3 regions of the Achromobacter sp. NPDC008082 genome follow, and region 2 is predicted to be linked to each of the others. Evidence: predicted binding sites of a transcription regulator. Region 2 holds the regulator's gene; each other region holds the start of a gene.
The links. Region 2 encodes HrcA, which represses chaperone genes, less so after heat shock. Its sites were predicted from a motif close to TTAGCACTCNNNNNNNNNGAGTGCTAA; they were not measured.
Positions count from the first base shown of each region.

Region 1: rpoH (RNA polymerase sigma factor RpoH) is a predicted target of HrcA. The motif match lies at 2,088-2,114, and genes of this name have one in related genera.
Region 3: groES (co-chaperone GroES) is a predicted target of HrcA. The motif match lies at 3,236-3,262, and genes of this name have one in related genera.

Region 1 covers NZ_JBIBIB010000004.1:250,614-255,827, forward strand. The annotation lists gene ACFZAI_RS17400 (hypothetical protein) at 1-146, opposite strand, end outside; gene fghA (S-formylglutathione hydrolase) at 378-1,244, shown strand; gene ACFZAI_RS17410 (hypothetical protein) at 1,343-2,032, shown strand; gene rpoH (RNA polymerase sigma factor RpoH) at 2,161-3,045, shown strand; gene cpdA (3',5'-cyclic-AMP phosphodiesterase) at 3,374-4,210, opposite strand; gene ACFZAI_RS17425 (cation:proton antiporter) at 4,398-5,214, shown strand, end outside.
Region 2 covers NZ_JBIBIB010000002.1:344,472-349,685, forward strand. The annotation lists gene recN (DNA repair protein RecN) at 1-783, opposite strand, end outside; gene ACFZAI_RS08635 (NAD kinase) at 797-1,696, opposite strand; gene hrcA (heat-inducible transcriptional repressor HrcA) at 1,838-2,842, shown strand; gene hemH (ferrochelatase) at 2,888-4,012, shown strand; gene ACFZAI_RS08650 (hypothetical protein) at 4,002-4,238, shown strand; gene grpE (nucleotide exchange factor GrpE) at 4,364-4,921, shown strand; gene ACFZAI_RS08660 (thioredoxin family protein) at 4,939-5,214, shown strand, end outside.
Region 3 covers NZ_JBIBIB010000001.1:912,382-917,595, reverse strand. The annotation lists gene ACFZAI_RS04160 (sce7726 family protein) at 647-1,504, shown strand; gene ACFZAI_RS04155 (sce7725 family protein) at 1,568-2,518, shown strand; gene groES (co-chaperone GroES) at 3,317-3,604, shown strand; gene groL (chaperonin GroEL) at 3,642-5,214, shown strand, end outside.

The sequences.
Region 1 (5,214 bases), on a different contig from region 2:
CGTTGAGCGGATTCGCCCAGCCACGTGGCCAGTTGGTTCAGGATGTCGGCGGGCGCTGGTTGCGACGGCGCGGCCAGCGGCGAAATGAAGTTGGCCTGCACCAGTTGGGGCAGCCCGGGGGCGTACAGACGGGGCAGTCGGGCCATAGTGTCAGGGCTTGCGTATCTGGAAGAACGGGTTGTCTTCGCTCACGGTATATAAATAGTGCCACGGTAGGCGCTGGTCAAGTCCCGTGATCACAAATTGGGCACGGAATCCATTTTTTTTGTCATTCGGCCGCTTTCGAGTGCAGGTTAACATTCGGCGACGGAACGTCGTACCGTGGATATACCCTAACCCGTCGACGTTTTTTTCACCCCCCTGACCGGAGAAAATCCATGCCCACGGCCTTGGAGCTCATTTCCCAGCATCGCTGCTTTGGCGGTACGCAGCGCTACTACCGCCATGAGTCCGCCCAGATCGGCCTGCCCATGCGATTTTCGGTTTACGTGCCGCCGCAGGCCGACAACGGCCCCGTGCCTGTGCTGTTCTATCTGGCGGGCCTGACCTGCACCGAAGAAACCTTCATGATCAAGGCGGGCGCCCAGCGCCTGGCTGCTGAACTTGGCGTGATGCTGGTCGCGCCTGACACCAGCCCGCGTGGCGCGAATGTGCCGGGCGAAGAAGAAAGCTGGGATCTCGGCACGGGCGCCGGCTTCTATGTGGACGCCACCACGCCGGCCTGGCGCGACCACTACCGCATGTACAGCTACGTCACCGATGAACTGCACGGCATCGTCACGGGCGGCACCCTGCCCGGCGACGCGTCCCGCACCGGCATCTTCGGGCACTCCATGGGCGGTCACGGCGCATTGGTGCTGGCGCTGCGCAACCCCGCGAAGTTCCGTTCGGTTTCCGCGTTTGCGCCCATCGCCGCGCCCAGCCAGTGCCCGTGGGGCAAGAAGGCTTTCGGCGCCTACCTGGGCGACAACCCCGCCGAGTGGGCGGCTTACGACGCGTCGGCGTTGATGCGTAGCCTGAAGCGCCCTTTCCCAGGCGGCATCCTCATCGACCAGGGCGAATCCGACCAATTCCTGGCTGAACAGTTGTATCCCGAGGTATTCGAAGCCGCCTGCGCCGCCGCCGATCAGCCCTTGACGCTGCGCCGCCAGCCCGGCTACGACCATGGCTATTACTTCATCTCGACGTTCATCGAGGATCACATCCGGTTTCACGTCGAACGGCTTGGAAAACCGGCGGGCTGAAGACACCCTTCTATACTGGGTAGCCTGCCGCGGCAGGCTCGCGGCGCCCTGGGCGCGACGGGCTGAAACCCGCGGCGCTCTGAATAGGAACGCCTGATTTGATCAACGGTATCGCTCCCTTTGTCTGGATTCTTCTGGGCGCCGTCGTCGTCTTCCTGCCGGGCATCGTCATGCTGCTGGGCCGCGGCGGCCCGCGCGACGAGCGTGGCCGCAAGATGTTCCAGTTCCGGCCGATGCGCCGCCTGTTCGGCTTGATGCTGGTGCTGCTGGGCTGCGTGTCCGGCTTGCTGGCGTTGTCGCTGGTGCAGTTTTACCGCCTGACCACCGATGAGTCCGTGGCTCGCGTTGAAATCGCCCAGCAGGCGGAAGGCCAGTTCCAGCTTACGACCACGGCCCCCGGCATCGGCCCTAAACAATATGTGCTGTACGGCGACCAATGGCAGATCGACGCGCGTGTTGTGCGTTGGAAGCTGCCCGCGCTGATGGCGGGCGTGCCGCCCTTGTATCGGCTGGAGCGCTTGTCGGGCCGCTACAGCGATGCGGCGCGCGAAGCCTCGGCCACGCGCTCGGTCCACGCCTTGGACGACTGGCCCGCGCCCGACTTGGGGTCGCTGAAGAAAAGTTTTCCGAACTGGTTCCCCTTTGTCGATGTCCAATTTGGCAGCGGCGCCTACATGCCCATGTTTGATGGCGCCAAGTACCAGGTGTTTATGGACCCCCGCGGCGCCTTGTTCATCCGTCCGGACGGCGACGCTACGGCAGAAGGGTTAAAGCGTCTGGGCTGGTAAAAATATATGGGGACGCGTCATGGAATGGAAACTTTGACGCACCGCAATAGTCGTATTAGCACTCCCTTTACTAGAGTGCTAACATCGAATCCATGTCGTTATCCCCTTGCTTTCCGGAGACCCCCGCTATGAAACAACCCAGTACCTCGTTGGCCGCTTCCGGCAACGCTCTGGCGTTGGCCATTGCCAATCCGGGCGCACTTGGCACGATCGACGCGTATATCTCTTCGGTCAACCGGCTGCCGGTGCTGTCCGCCGAACGCGAAACCGAGCTGGGCCGCCGCCTGCGTGACCAGGAAGACCTGGGCGCTGCGCGTGAACTGATTCTGTCCCACCTGCGTCTGGTGGTGTCCGTTGCCCGCCAGTACCTGGGCTACGGTTTGCCCCACGCTGACCTGATCCAAGAAGGCAACGTCGGCCTGATGAAGGCCGTGAAGCGTTTCGACCCCGAGCGCGGCGTGCGCCTGGTGTCGTTCGCCGTGCACTGGATCAAGGCTGAAATCCACGAATACATCATCCGCAACTGGCGTTTGGTCAAGGTGGCCACCACCAAGGCCCAGCGCAAGCTGTTCTTCAATCTGCGCAGCATGCGCCCCGACGGCCAGACGCTGGACCCTGAACAGGTCGATCACATCGCGCGCGAACTGAACGTGCGCCGCGAAGATGTCAGCGAAATGGAAGTGCGCCTGTCCGGCCGCGACATGTCGCTGGAAAATCAGGACGACGATGACGACAGCTATGCGCCCATCGCCTACCTGTCCGACGACGGCCGCCAGGAACCGACCCGCGTGCTGGAACGCGCCGCGCGCGATCAGTTGCAAAGCACGGGCTTGACCGGCGCGCTGGATGCGCTGGACGCCCGTTCGCGCCGCATCGTTGAAGCGCGCTGGCTGCAAGACGATGGCGGCGCCACGCTGCACGAATTGGCGCAAGAGTTCGGCGTGTCTGCTGAACGCATCCGCCAGATCGAAGCCGCCGCGCTGAAGAAAATGCGCGGCAATCTGGCGGCGTAATCCGCCGGGGTAGAACCTGCACGAGGTACGCAAGAAGGGCCGCTCGCAAGCGGCCCTTTTCTTTTGTCGTGTTGGCTGCGCACCGGGGTTGCGGCGTTGTGCATCGATTTGCAGCCCCGATGGATCAACAATAAATTGATACAAATTCAGGCTCAAATTTCTGCGGATTGCAGAAACTTAATGGGGATCGGCCCGACTAACTTCCTGTAGACCGCGAACTTCGGTTAGCAGTCTTGTCATCCGTCTCGGCTTCTCCTCTTTCCCCTCCCCTATGAGACGGATGCTTGCGGGGCACCACATATATGTCATATATCTGGTGCCCCGTTTTTTATGCGGCTTGCGCGTTGTCTGGCGCCAGCGCCGTATGCCACAGCGCGTCCTGCACGCGACGCACGCCCGTGGCCATCGACCCATCCTGATAGAGCTTGATCCAGCGATAGCCGGGCGCCATGTTGTCGACCACGTGTTTGCCGTCGCGAATGCTGAACTGAAAGCAGGTGGAAGGCGTGGCCAGCATCCGCAGGTTATGGCGGCGGCGGTCGAATTCGTGATGCACATGCCCCCACAACAGCACCCGCACCTGCGGCCAGCGCGTCAGGCGTTTGAAGAGCGCCTGCGGGTTGTCGATCATCATCGAGTCATGCCAATGGCTGTCGATCTGCATGGGGTTGTGGTGCATCGCCACCAGGGTGTGGCGGCCGGGCGCGTCTTGCAGCGCCGCTTCCAGCATATCGAGCTGGCTGTCGGGCAAATGGCCCGCGTTGGAGCCGGGCACGGTGGTGTCCAACGTGACCACGCGCCATGCGCCTACGTCAGTCACGGGCGTTGACCACTGCGGCAATTCCTGGCGCATCACCGCCGGCATGTCGTGGTTGCCCGGCAGGCAGCGGATCTGCGCGCCGGCCAACGAACCGGCCTCGCCAAGAATGGCGGCAAAGCGGCGATACGCCGCGGCTTCGCCATCTTGGGACAAGTCGCCGGTGGCCAGCAGCAGGTCGGGATGCTTGCCGTCGGCCTCGATCTGGCGCAGCACCGCGCGCAGGCTCGCATCGGTATTGACGCCCAGCATCGCGACGTCGGGTTCGCCGAACAAATGGCTGTCAGTCAACTGGACGAGCATGGCGGGGGCGTCGTGACGCCGGGCCAGGGAATGGACGCGGGGCAAGTGCCGCTCCTGCAAAGTTTGCACGATTGCACATTACCCAAAAAACATCGCACGGCGCGTATCTTGCGCCCGGCTTGGGGTAACGAAACGTGCATTCTCTAACGCATCCATGCCGGAGCCTAGGAAAAAAGCCGCTATTCTTGGGAAAATTCTTAACTGCTCAAATGATCGGGACGCGGCGCTACCCATGGATGTAGGTTTTCTCGTATTCGGCCTGGCCGGACTGCTCACACTGGTCTGCTTCATGCCTCCGCTGGCCGGCCGCCTCAAGCTGCCGTACTCGGTGCTGCTGGCTATCGTCGGCTGTCTGCTGGGCATCATTGTTCACGTGCACGGCTGGGCCCCTAGCTGGATTGGTGACTTCCTGGATTCCCTGGAACGCTTCGAGATTTCGTCCGAAACGTTCTTGATGGTGTTCTTGCCGGTGCTGCTGTTCGAGACCGCGCTGTCGATGAACGTGCGCCGCCTGATGGATGACATCGGCCCGATTCTGATGATGGCCATTGTGGCGGTGGTGGTGTGCACGGTGGTGGTGGGCGTGACGCTGGACGCGATCTCGCCCTATGGGCTGGTGGTCTGCCTGCTTTTGGGCGCCATCGTCGCCACGACCGACCCGGTGGCGGTGGTAGGCATCTTCCGCGAGGTGGGCGCGCCCAAACGGCTGACGACGCTGGTCGAAGGCGAAAGCCTGTTCAACGACGCGGCCTCCATCGCCTTGTATTCGGTGCTGCTGGCCGTGCTGAGCGGCCATGGCGAACTGACCGTCAGCGGCATCTTCAACGACTTCATCGTGCACTTCATCGGGGGCGGCATCGCCGGTTTTGCGATGGGGCGTCTGGCCTGCTTTCTGTTCGCGTGGCTGCGCGGCTTTCCCACGGCCGAGATCACGCTGACGCTGACGCTGGCGTATCTGTCGTTCTTCATCTCGGAGCATTATCTGAACGTGTCGGGCGTGGTCGCCACGGTGATCGCCGGTTTGGTCGTGGGGTCCACCGGCCGCACGC
Region 2 (5,214 bases):
TTTCAGGCCGGGGTCGTGCCGCAGCATCTGCTGGATGCGGCTGTTGGCGGATGTGACGCGGTGATGCGCGGAATCGCCTTCGCCGTCCAGCGCTTCAAGAATTTGCGAGGCGCCGTCCAGTAGCGATTGCGAATGCGACAGCCGCGTGTGTTCGGATTGCAGCGATTCCCATTCGTCCGGGCCTAACGCCAGTTGGTCGAGCTCGTCGACCTGCCATTGCAGGCGGTCGCGTTCAGTGGCCAGGCTGGCCGCATCTTTTTCGGCCGCTTCTAATTGCCGCGCCAGCGCGCGCCACTGCTTCCAGGCCTGGCCGACGGCTTGGCGCAGATCGCCATGGCCGCCATGGGCGTCGAGCAAGTCGCGTTGGGCATCGGGGCGCATCAGGCTTTGGTGGGCGTGCTGGCCATGGATGTCGACCAGGCTGTCGCCCAGTTCGCGCAGTTGCGCGACGGTGGCCGGCGTGCCATTGATGTAGGCGCGGCTGCGGCCTTGTGCATCGATCACGCGGCGCAGCGACAATTCGTCATCGGCGTCGATCTCGCGTTCGGCCAGCCAGGCGTGCAGGGATTTAGGCGTGTCGAAAACGGCGGTGATGTCGGCACGCGGCGCGCCTTCGCGCAGCATGCTGGCGTCGCCGCGTTCGCCCAGCGTCAGCGCCAGCGCGTCCACCAGAATGGATTTGCCCGCGCCGGTTTCGCCAGAGAAGACGGTAAAGCCGGGGCCGAAATGGATTTCCGTTTGTTCGACGATGACGAAGTCGCGGATATGCAGGGTGCGCAGCATGTCGGGGCGCTTACTACTCTACGTTGTCGGTGGCCTGGGGCATCAGGTTCCAGTGCAGCTTGCGGCGCAGGGTGGAAAAGAAGCTGTAGCCCTCAGGGTGCACGAAGCGGATGGTGTACGGCGCGCGCTGCACGACGATGCGGTCACCCGGTTGCAGGTCAGACCAGGTCTGCATGTCGAAATGCACGCTGGCGCCGACTTCCACGCGGCCCATTGCCGTCAGTGTCATGTTCAGCACGCCGGTGTCGGGAATCACGATAGGGCGGTTCGACAGCGTCTGCGGGGCCACGGGGACCAGCACCATGGCGTTCATGCCGGGATGCAGGATGGGGCCGTTGGCAGACAGCGCATACGCGGTGGAGCCAGTGGGCGTGGCGATGATCAGGCCGTCGGCGCGCTGCGTGTACATGAAGGCGCCGTCCAGCTCGACGCGCACTTCGATCATGCCGCCGCGGCCGGCGCGGTTCAGCACGACGTCGTTGAGCGCCGACGCGGAATACATTTTTTGATCGCCGCGCCACACGCTGCCTTCCAGCAGCATGCGTTCTTCGATCTGGAAGCTGCCTTCCAGCACACGCGCCAGCGCGCCGTGCGCATCTTGCAGCGGAATGTCGGTGATGAAGCCCAATCGGCCGTGGTTGATGCCGACCAGCGGCACGCCGTAAGGGGCCAGATGCCGGCCAGCTCCCAGCACGGTGCCGTCGCCGCCCATTACGACGGCCAGCGAGGCATTCTGGCCAATCTCTTCAAGGGTAGCGATGGGGTATTCGGTCAGGCCGGTGTTGCGCGCGGTGTCCGCATCGATGAGCACGTGCCTGCCCGCTTGCGTCAGCGCGTGCGCAAGTGCTCTCAGCGGTGTGTCCAGGCCGGTGTCCTGGTATCTGCCGATCAGGGCGACGGTAGGAAAGTGCATGGCTGCGTGCGTATCAAAAAGGCGAAATCCGAAAGCCGAAACGCGCCCGGAATGGGCCGTTTAGCCGATTATATGGGGCCGCATATCTGCTTGCGGGACAAAAATCGCCTTAATTGGAAAAGATTCCCTAAAATACCTGCTATGGATGACCGCGCACGCGCACTACTGAAAGCGTTGATAGAACGCTACATCGCCGATGGGCAGCCCGTCGGCTCGCGGACGCTATCGAAAGTCTTCGATTTGTCCCCAGCCACCATCCGCAACGTGATGGCGGATCTTGAAGAGCTGGGGCTGATCCACAGTCCGCACACCTCCGCCGGCCGGGTTCCCACGCCGCGGGGCTATCGCATGTTCGTCGATTCCCTGCTTGCCGTGCAGTCGTATCAGCTGCAACCCCACAACATGGGCGAAATGCTGTCGGCCGCCGAACCCACGCGCGCCGTCAACGCGGCCGCCGCCTTGCTGTCGAACCTGACGCAATTCGCGGGCGTGGTGCTGACGCCCAAGCGCGCCCAGGTGTTCCGCCAGATTGAATTCATCCGCCTGTCCGACAAGCGGGTGCTGCTGATCATCGTCACGCCCGACGGCGACGTCCAGAACCGCATTCTCTTTGTGCAGCGCGATTACGTCGAAGCCGAATTGCTGGAAGCCGGCAATTTCTTCAACATGCATTTCGCCGGCAAGTCCTTCAATGCGGTGCGGCAGACGTTATCGACCGAACTCGCCCAGTTGCGCGAAGACATTTCGCGCCTGATGCAGGCGGCGGTGGAAGCCAGCGCGGAAGCGGCGGAAGATGGCGACGCCATGATCATTTCCGGCGAACGCAAGCTGCTGGACGTGACGGACATTGCGTCCGACATGGACCGCCTGCGCAAAATGTTTTCGCTGTTCGAAAAGAAGACCGACCTGCTGCAACTGCTGGACGTGTCCAGCCGCGCGCAGGGCGTGCAGATCTACATCGGCGGCGACTCGCAACTGGTGCCGATGGAAGAAGTGTCGGTCATCACCGCGCCTTACGGCGTGGACGGCAAGGTGGTGGGCACGCTGGGCGTGATCGGCCCCACCCGCATGGCTTACGAGCGCGTCATTCCCATCGTGGACATCACGGCGCGCTTGTTGTCCAACGCCCTCAGCCACAACCAGTAGTTCCATTCAAAGCTACATCCTCCTTGCGGAGGAAGGGGAGTTTTTGTGTTTCTTCGCCTGTTCAAGTATTTGTGGCCTGAACGCTATCTGCCGGAAACCGAGCAGGACGACCCCTTCAACGAAGATCCGCCGCCACGCGGCCTGGACACGATCGGCGTGCTGCTGGTGAACCTGGGCACGCCGGACACGCCCAGCAAGCAGGACATCAGGAAGTACCTGGGCGAATTCCTGTCCGACCCGCGCGTGATCGAAATTCCCCGTTATTTGTGGAAGCCCATCCTGCATGGTCTGGTGCTGACGCTGCGCCCGAAAAAGCTCGCGCCGCGTTACGCTGGCGTGTGGCTCAAAGAGGGTTCGCCGCTGATGGTTTACAGCCAGCGCCAGGCGGACGGCGTGCGCGCGGCCTTGCAGCAGTCTGGCATCAATGCCGTGGTGGAATTGGGGATGCGCTATGGCAATCCGTCCATTCCTGACGCCATCACGCGTCTGCGCGCCGCCGGTTGCGAACGCATCCTGACCGTGCCGCTGTATCCGCAGTACGCCGCAAGCACCACCGCCACCGTGGTGGATGCCGTGACGCGCCATGCGGGGCGGCTGCGCAATCAGCCCGAACTGCGCTTCACCAAGCGTTTCCATGAAGACCCGGTCTGGCTGGACCCTCTGGCGGCCAGCATCGAGTCCTTTTGGCGCGAACGTGGCAAACCGCAGAAGTTGGTCATGAGCTTTCACGGCCTGCCGCGTTATTCGATCGAATTGGGCGACCCGTATTACCGCGATTGCATGGAGTCGGCGCGCTTGTTGTCGCAGCGCCTGTCGCTGCCGCGCGACCAGATCGAAGTCACCTTCCAAAGCCGCTTCGGCACCGCGCGCTGGTTGGAGCCCTACACCGAACCCACCCTCAAGGCGCTGGCTGCCTCGGGCGTTACCGAGGTGGATGTGGTGTGCCCGGGATTTGTGGCAGACTGTCTGGAAACGCTGGAAGAGATCAGCCTTGAATGCCGCGACGCCTTTATTGAGGCAGGCGGCAAGCAGTTCCGCTACATCCCTGCTCTGAATGACGATCCCGACTGGATCGCCGGTTTGGCCAGGTTGGTGGAACGGAACTTGCAGGGGTGGCCTCTGACTGTCCAGCCCATCACGGACTTGAAGGAGAAGGCGCATGCACCATGATCCCAAGAGCGGCAAAGCGGTAAAAAAGGGGACGGTTGCCACCCCGGTAGATGAGGATCAGGTCGAGCACGATCTGGATGAAGCGCTGGCTGAAACCTTTCCCGCCAGCGACCCCATCGCAATCCGGCCCGAGCCGGAAGATGACGAAACGCGCGTGGACCGTGCTCTGAAAGAGAGCTTCCCGGCCAGCGACCCGGTCGCGCCCGCGGCGCCCCACAAAAAGTAAACGCCTTCGGCCACGCCGCCGCCCGGGCGGATGCCGTCGGGGAATATTTCGCTTTCCCGGGCTTGAAATAGGGGTATTGGCCCCCATTCATGTCTGCGAAAGCCATTCTTTTTGGAGGATTCCCCATGACGGCACCCCACGAGCCTGTAGATCAGACGCCCGAAGTCGGCCAGAACGCCGACGCGGCCCCCGCCGCCCAGGACGCCGCGCAGGCCGAGCTGAACGAGTTGCGCGCCCAACTGGACGCCGCCCAGGCTACCGTCAATGAGCAGCACGACCAGCTTCTGCGTGTGCACGCCGAAGCTGAGAACGTGCGCCGCCGCGCCCAGGAAGAAGTGTCCAAGGCGCGCAAGTTCGGCATCGAGTCGTTCGCCGAAAGCCTGGTTCCGGTCAAAGACAGCCTGGAAGCCGCACTGGCCCAGCCTGACCAAACCGTTGCCACGCTGCGCGAAGGCGTCGAAGTGACCTTGAAGCAGCTGAGCGCCGCCTTTGAGCGCAATCTGCTGAAAGACATCGCCCCGGCGCAAGGTGACAAGTTCGACCCGCACCTGCATCAAGCGATTTCGTCCATTCCCCACGAGCAGCCCGCCAATACCGTGGTGCAGTTGCTGCAAAAAGGCTACGTCATCGCCGACCGGACGCTGCGTCCGGCGCTGGTGGTGGTGTCTGCCGGTCAGGGCTGAACCGCCTCGCGCGCACCATGACCGATCCCCGTTTCGATCCGGCTCAGGTTTTCCAGGTGTTCGGCATGCGTCATGTCGACACCGCGGGATTCGATGCCGCCGTGGTCCAGGCGCCGGGGTCGGACCTGCGTTGCGTGTTTTTGTGGGGACAGGATTGCTATAACTGCAATCTTTTCAAGCAGGCGGCGCTGCTGCATCAAGCCACCTTGCTTGAGCTGGGCCTGACCTGGTTCGAGGCTGACGTCTACGCCGACGAACCCCTGGGCCGCCGCTTTTCCCTGCATGGTGTCCCC
Region 3 (5,214 bases), on a different contig from region 2:
GGTGGGCCAAGCGGTCGATTTTCCCGTTTGTCGAAAAGTTGTGCAACGTTGGCTCTCGCATGCCTTGAACCCGTGGCAGGTGTTCAAGCGCTACATCGATGAGGGCCGGTTTAAAGCGACATCACCCTAGGCGTGACACACGAAACTGGACCTCCATGGCGAGGTTCATTGAAGGTGGAAACTCGGCATGTTGTAAATCATGGACTTAGCGAAATTTGGTTCATTCACTTTGGCCGCAGTGGTTCATTGAACATCGCATTCTTCCCCAGAAAGTTCATTGAACTTGGGTGATGATTGGGACCATCACATCTCGAGGCCCCCATGCCAGTGCGCCTGCCCTACCCTACAACGGCTGTGAGCTAGACGCGGTTGACGAACGTCTGCCAGCGGCCTGGAGCGGTCACTGGAAAGTTTGGCTGAGTGCCCGCTTCAGGCTGGTAGCAGTCATTCCGTCCTAGGGGATTTCACCAGTCAAAAGGTTGGCAAGCGCCCCTGCTTTAGAGCCTCGCCCCACAACCTCCTTGGGCCACCGAGCAGTCGCGGGCTTCCCCATTAAAAGCTACACTCTGCGGCTGCGCCGCGAGGTTTGGTGGCGCGTTTAAGCGGTCGCTCTCACATTGGATCCTGAGCGACACCACCCTTCTCCATGACCGAAACCGAACGCTCCCGCCTAATTGCCCGCATCTTCTCCCGACCTGTGCTTGATGACATCGCACGGCGGGGAACGGCGAAGCACGTCGCGAAGCGACTCGCGGGGCTAGGTGTGCGGACAGCCAAGCACGACGCCTCCGTAGCGGATCTGTTCGATGCATCGCTTGCTGAACTGGGACAGGAATTCCGCTGCGAGTACGTGTACAAGGCGGCCATTGCCAACCGCATTGTCTTCGGCAGGCATAGCCCTCGCACCTCCAGCATGAGCATCGAGCTCGGCGTCGCTGGTTCCATCATCGATGTGGCTGTTTTCAACGGAACTTCGACGGCCTACGAGGTCAAGACCGAATACGACAGCCATCGACGATTGAACACGCAAACACCTGCGTATCTTCGAGCCTTCGATAGCGTCTACGTGGTGACACATCCAGACCTCGCCCGGCGCTACGCATCATTGGTCGACGAACGTGTGGGCATCCTTTGCCTTACCGACAAGGGCAGCCTCCGAGAGGTGCGTAAGTCCGTCCGTGACATTTCTCGCGTTGAAACCGCGGTCGTCTTCCGCATGCTGCGCCGTCAAGAGTACATGGACGCGGTTCACAAACACTTCGGGCCTCAGCCAGCGATGCCCAATGGGCGTCTCCATCAGCACTACGAGCAGCTCTTCTGCCGCCTGACTAGTCCGCAAGCGCACAAGGTACTCGTCTCCACCATGCGTGCGCGCACGACTGACGAAGATTCGGTGGCGTTCGTTTCCTCCCTGCCGCAGAGCCTTCGCGTATTGGCGTACGAGACGCCGCTTTCACGACCTAAGCGACAGCGCCTTTTGGATGCCCTTGCCGAATCCATTTAGTCCCATTACATTTACCTCCTAATTATTAGATTTCGTAACGGATACGAGATTGGGGGAGGTGTCATGTATTTCCCGTTTGTCTATGGGCGTCGTTCCGAATTCCTAGCCTTGCGCGCCATGCTGGACGACCATAGGTCGCTCGAGGCTCTGGTGCCGGTGATAGAGCCGGTCAAGCGCAATAGCTCAGACCTTGCTAGATGCATCAAGGAGTTCGGCAAGGCCGGTCAAACATTGGCAGTCATCCTCAACCCAGACAAGCATGAGTTGAAGCCCAAGGACGAGGCAAAAGCATGGCTTAAAGAGGTCCTGGAGGTCGTTGATGAGCACGATTCCATCTTGCCGACTTTCCGATGCGTCTCGACTACGACGCTCGCCCATGTTTCGTCCTTCCTCAAGCGCTTTGCCGGGCGAAAAGTCGCACTAGCCTACTCAAGCCCGGCCTTGACTGACGCTGAGCTAAAGACGCTTGCCGCCGATGCGAACGTGCGTTTCCACATCGTGTTGAACGAGAAGATGACCGTAGCTCAGCAGACGCTCCTGCCGTCTGCCAGGCGGGTTGACATCCGCGATTATTTCAATAAGTTGGACCGCAACTCCGACTACGACGGCGCTGAACTCTTCACCGACCGGTACAAGACGTTCAAACCCTCGTGGGTGGGGTTCGGCGACTATGCAGCCATTGGCTCGGCATTCACGCCAGGTGGCGGTCAGCCTGCGGCCGTAGCGATTCACGCCATCTACAAGCACAAGTCCAGCGACGTATGGATTGAGCACTTCGTGTCTGACGACACCGACAAGGATGTCGGGAGCACCGAAGACAAGTTCCTCCAGGCCGCCCGCAAGCTCGTGAAGGCTGCGAAGACCCGCCCCAAGGAATTCGGCACAAATTTCGCGCTAGACGGGTACGCCAATCACGTCGCAGCGAGCCATTTCCCCGGACTCGGTACCAACAAGGTTCTGCAGCTAGAACATCACATCTGCCTGATGCTGGACCTACTTGACGGCACTCTCTAAAGTCGGCACGAGCCTTCTGGGACCAGCAGTCCAGACGATATAGCTTGGCCGCTGCAAAGATGTCCCATGTTTGCAACCCTTTCTTGCCGGATGAGGTGTGAGCAGTGTCGCCACTCCCCCCCTCAGTTGGAGAACGTGTTGCACTTGGTTTGCCTAGCCGCGACTGGTTTACCGTGCCGTAGGCGTACAGGCATCGGAACGTGTTCGGCGGCTAGCAACTAACTCAAGCCGGCTCAGATGGCTGTCCCGAACTGTTCCGCAGGCTAGGTCCACTATCGCTGCATTGCAGCCGATCAAACTATCTAGACCAATGGCCGTAATGGGTCGGAAGCGGCCCGTCGTCCAATAGCAGACCAGGTAGAGAGCGACCGTGGTTTGGCAGCAGTATTTGGCGTACACGGCCAAAGCAGGTACTGGCGGGCGTCGTTTGACACGTCGCAGTGCTAGCCGCAGGCAAAGGCACCATACCGCGGAGAACGGCGGATCGCCCTACTGTGGTGACTCAGGAAATCGGACCTTCAGGGGTGAAATCGGGCTGGAGGCCGTGCCAGCGCTTGTATATCGAAAATTATCGATTCCCAAACTGGATGACGTAAATCCCGAGTTAGATGAATTTCGACACGGGGTGCGTCCCCGATACGCCGCTATCGGCCCACCCACCCAAATATGTAACAGCGCAGCCTCCCCCCCTTGAACCCCGGAACATCATCCCTATAATTAGCACTCGACACCGGTGAGTGCTAACAGCCCTCCCGGGGCTAACTGATCATTCACTTTTTAAGCAAACAGGAGTTCCTCATGGCCTTGCGTCCCCTGGGCGATCGCGTGATCGTCAAACGCCTCGAAAACGAGCGCAAGACTGCCTCGGGCATCGTCATCCCCGACAGCGCCGCAGAAAAGCCTGATCAAGGCGAAGTCGTGGCCGTCGGCCCCGGCAAGAAGACCGAAGACGGCAAGATTCTGCCGGTCGACCTGAAGGCTGGCGACAAGGTTCTGTTCGGCAAGTACGCCGGCCAGTCCGTGAAGGTTGATGGCGAAGAACTGCTCGTCATCCGCGAGGACGAAATCCTCGCCGTGGTTCAGTAAACCCCGCCTCAAACGAATTTTCGAAGGAAGCTAAGAAATGGCTGCCAAGCAAGTATTGTTCGGTGACGACGCCCGCGTGCGCATCGTCCGTGGCGTGAATGTTCTCGCCAACGCTGTTAAGACCACCCTGGGCCCCAAGGGTCGCAACGTCGTGCTGGAGCGCTCGTTCGGCGCCCCGACCGTGACCAAGGACGGCGTGTCCGTCGCCAAGGAAATCGAACTGAAGGACAAGTTCGAGAACATCGGCGCACAACTGGTCAAGGACGTTGCTTCCAAGACCTCCGACAACGCCGGTGACGGCACCACGACCGCCACCGTGCTGGCTCAAGCCATCGTCATGGAAGGCCTGAAGTACGTTGCCGCCGGTTTCAACCCGATCGATCTGAAGCGCGGTATCGACAAGGCTGTCGCCGCCGCCGTCGCCGAACTGAAGAAGCAATCCAAGCCGGTCACGACCAGCAAGGAAATCGCTCAAGTCGGCTCGATCTCGGCCAACAGCGATTCCTCCATCGGCCAGATCATCGCTGACGCGATGGACAAGGTTGGCAAGGAAGGCGTCATCACCGTCGAAGACGGCAAGTCGCTGGAAAACGAGCTGGACGTCGTCGAAGGTATGCAATTCGACCGCGGCTACCTGTCGCCCTACTTCATCAACAGCCCGGAAAAGCAAGTTGCCGTGCTGGAAGATCCGTTTGTCCTGATTTTCGACAAGAAGATCAGCAACATCCGTGACCTGCTGCCCGTGCTGGAGCAAGTTGCCAAGTCGAGCCGTCCGCTGCTGATCATCGCAGAAGACGTCGAAGGCGAAGCGCTGGCCACCCTGGTTGTGAACAACATCCGTGGCATCCTGAAGACCACCGCCGTCAAGGCTCCGGGCTTCGGCGACCGCCGCAAGGCCATGCTGGAAGACATCGCCATCCTGACGGGCGGCACCGTGATCTCCGAAGAAACCGGCATGTCGCTGGAAAAGGCCGGCCTGGCTGAACTGGGCCAAGCCAAGCGCATCGAAGTGGGCAAGGAAAACACGACGATCATCGACGGCGCTGGCGACAGCAAGTCGATCGAAGCTCGCGTCAAGCAAGTTCGCATCCAGATCGAAGAAGCCACGTCCGACTACGACCGTGAAAAGCTGCAAGAACGCGTGGCCAAGCTGGCCGGCGGCGTTGCCGTGATTCGCGTTGGCGCTGCCACCGAAGTCGAAATGAAGGAAAAGAAGGCTCGCGTCGAAGACGCCCTGCACGCTACCCGCGCTGCAGTGGAAGAAGGCGTTGTGGCTGGTGGCGGTGTTGCACTGCTGCGCGCCAAGCAAGCCATCGCTGACCTGAAGGGCGACACGCCTGACCAGAACGCCGGTATCAAGCTGATCCTGCGTGCTGTGGAAGAGCCGCTGCGCACCATCGTCACGAACGCCGGCGAAGAAGCCAGCGTCGTGGTCAGCAACGTGCTGAACGGCAAGGGCAACTACGGCTACAACGCTGCAACCGGCGAGTACACCGACCTGGTCGAGCAAGGCGTTCTGGACCCCACCAAGGTGACCCGCACCGCCCTGCAAAACGCTGCCTCCGTCGCCAGCCTGCTGCTGACGGCTGAAGCCGCCGTGGTCGAACTGG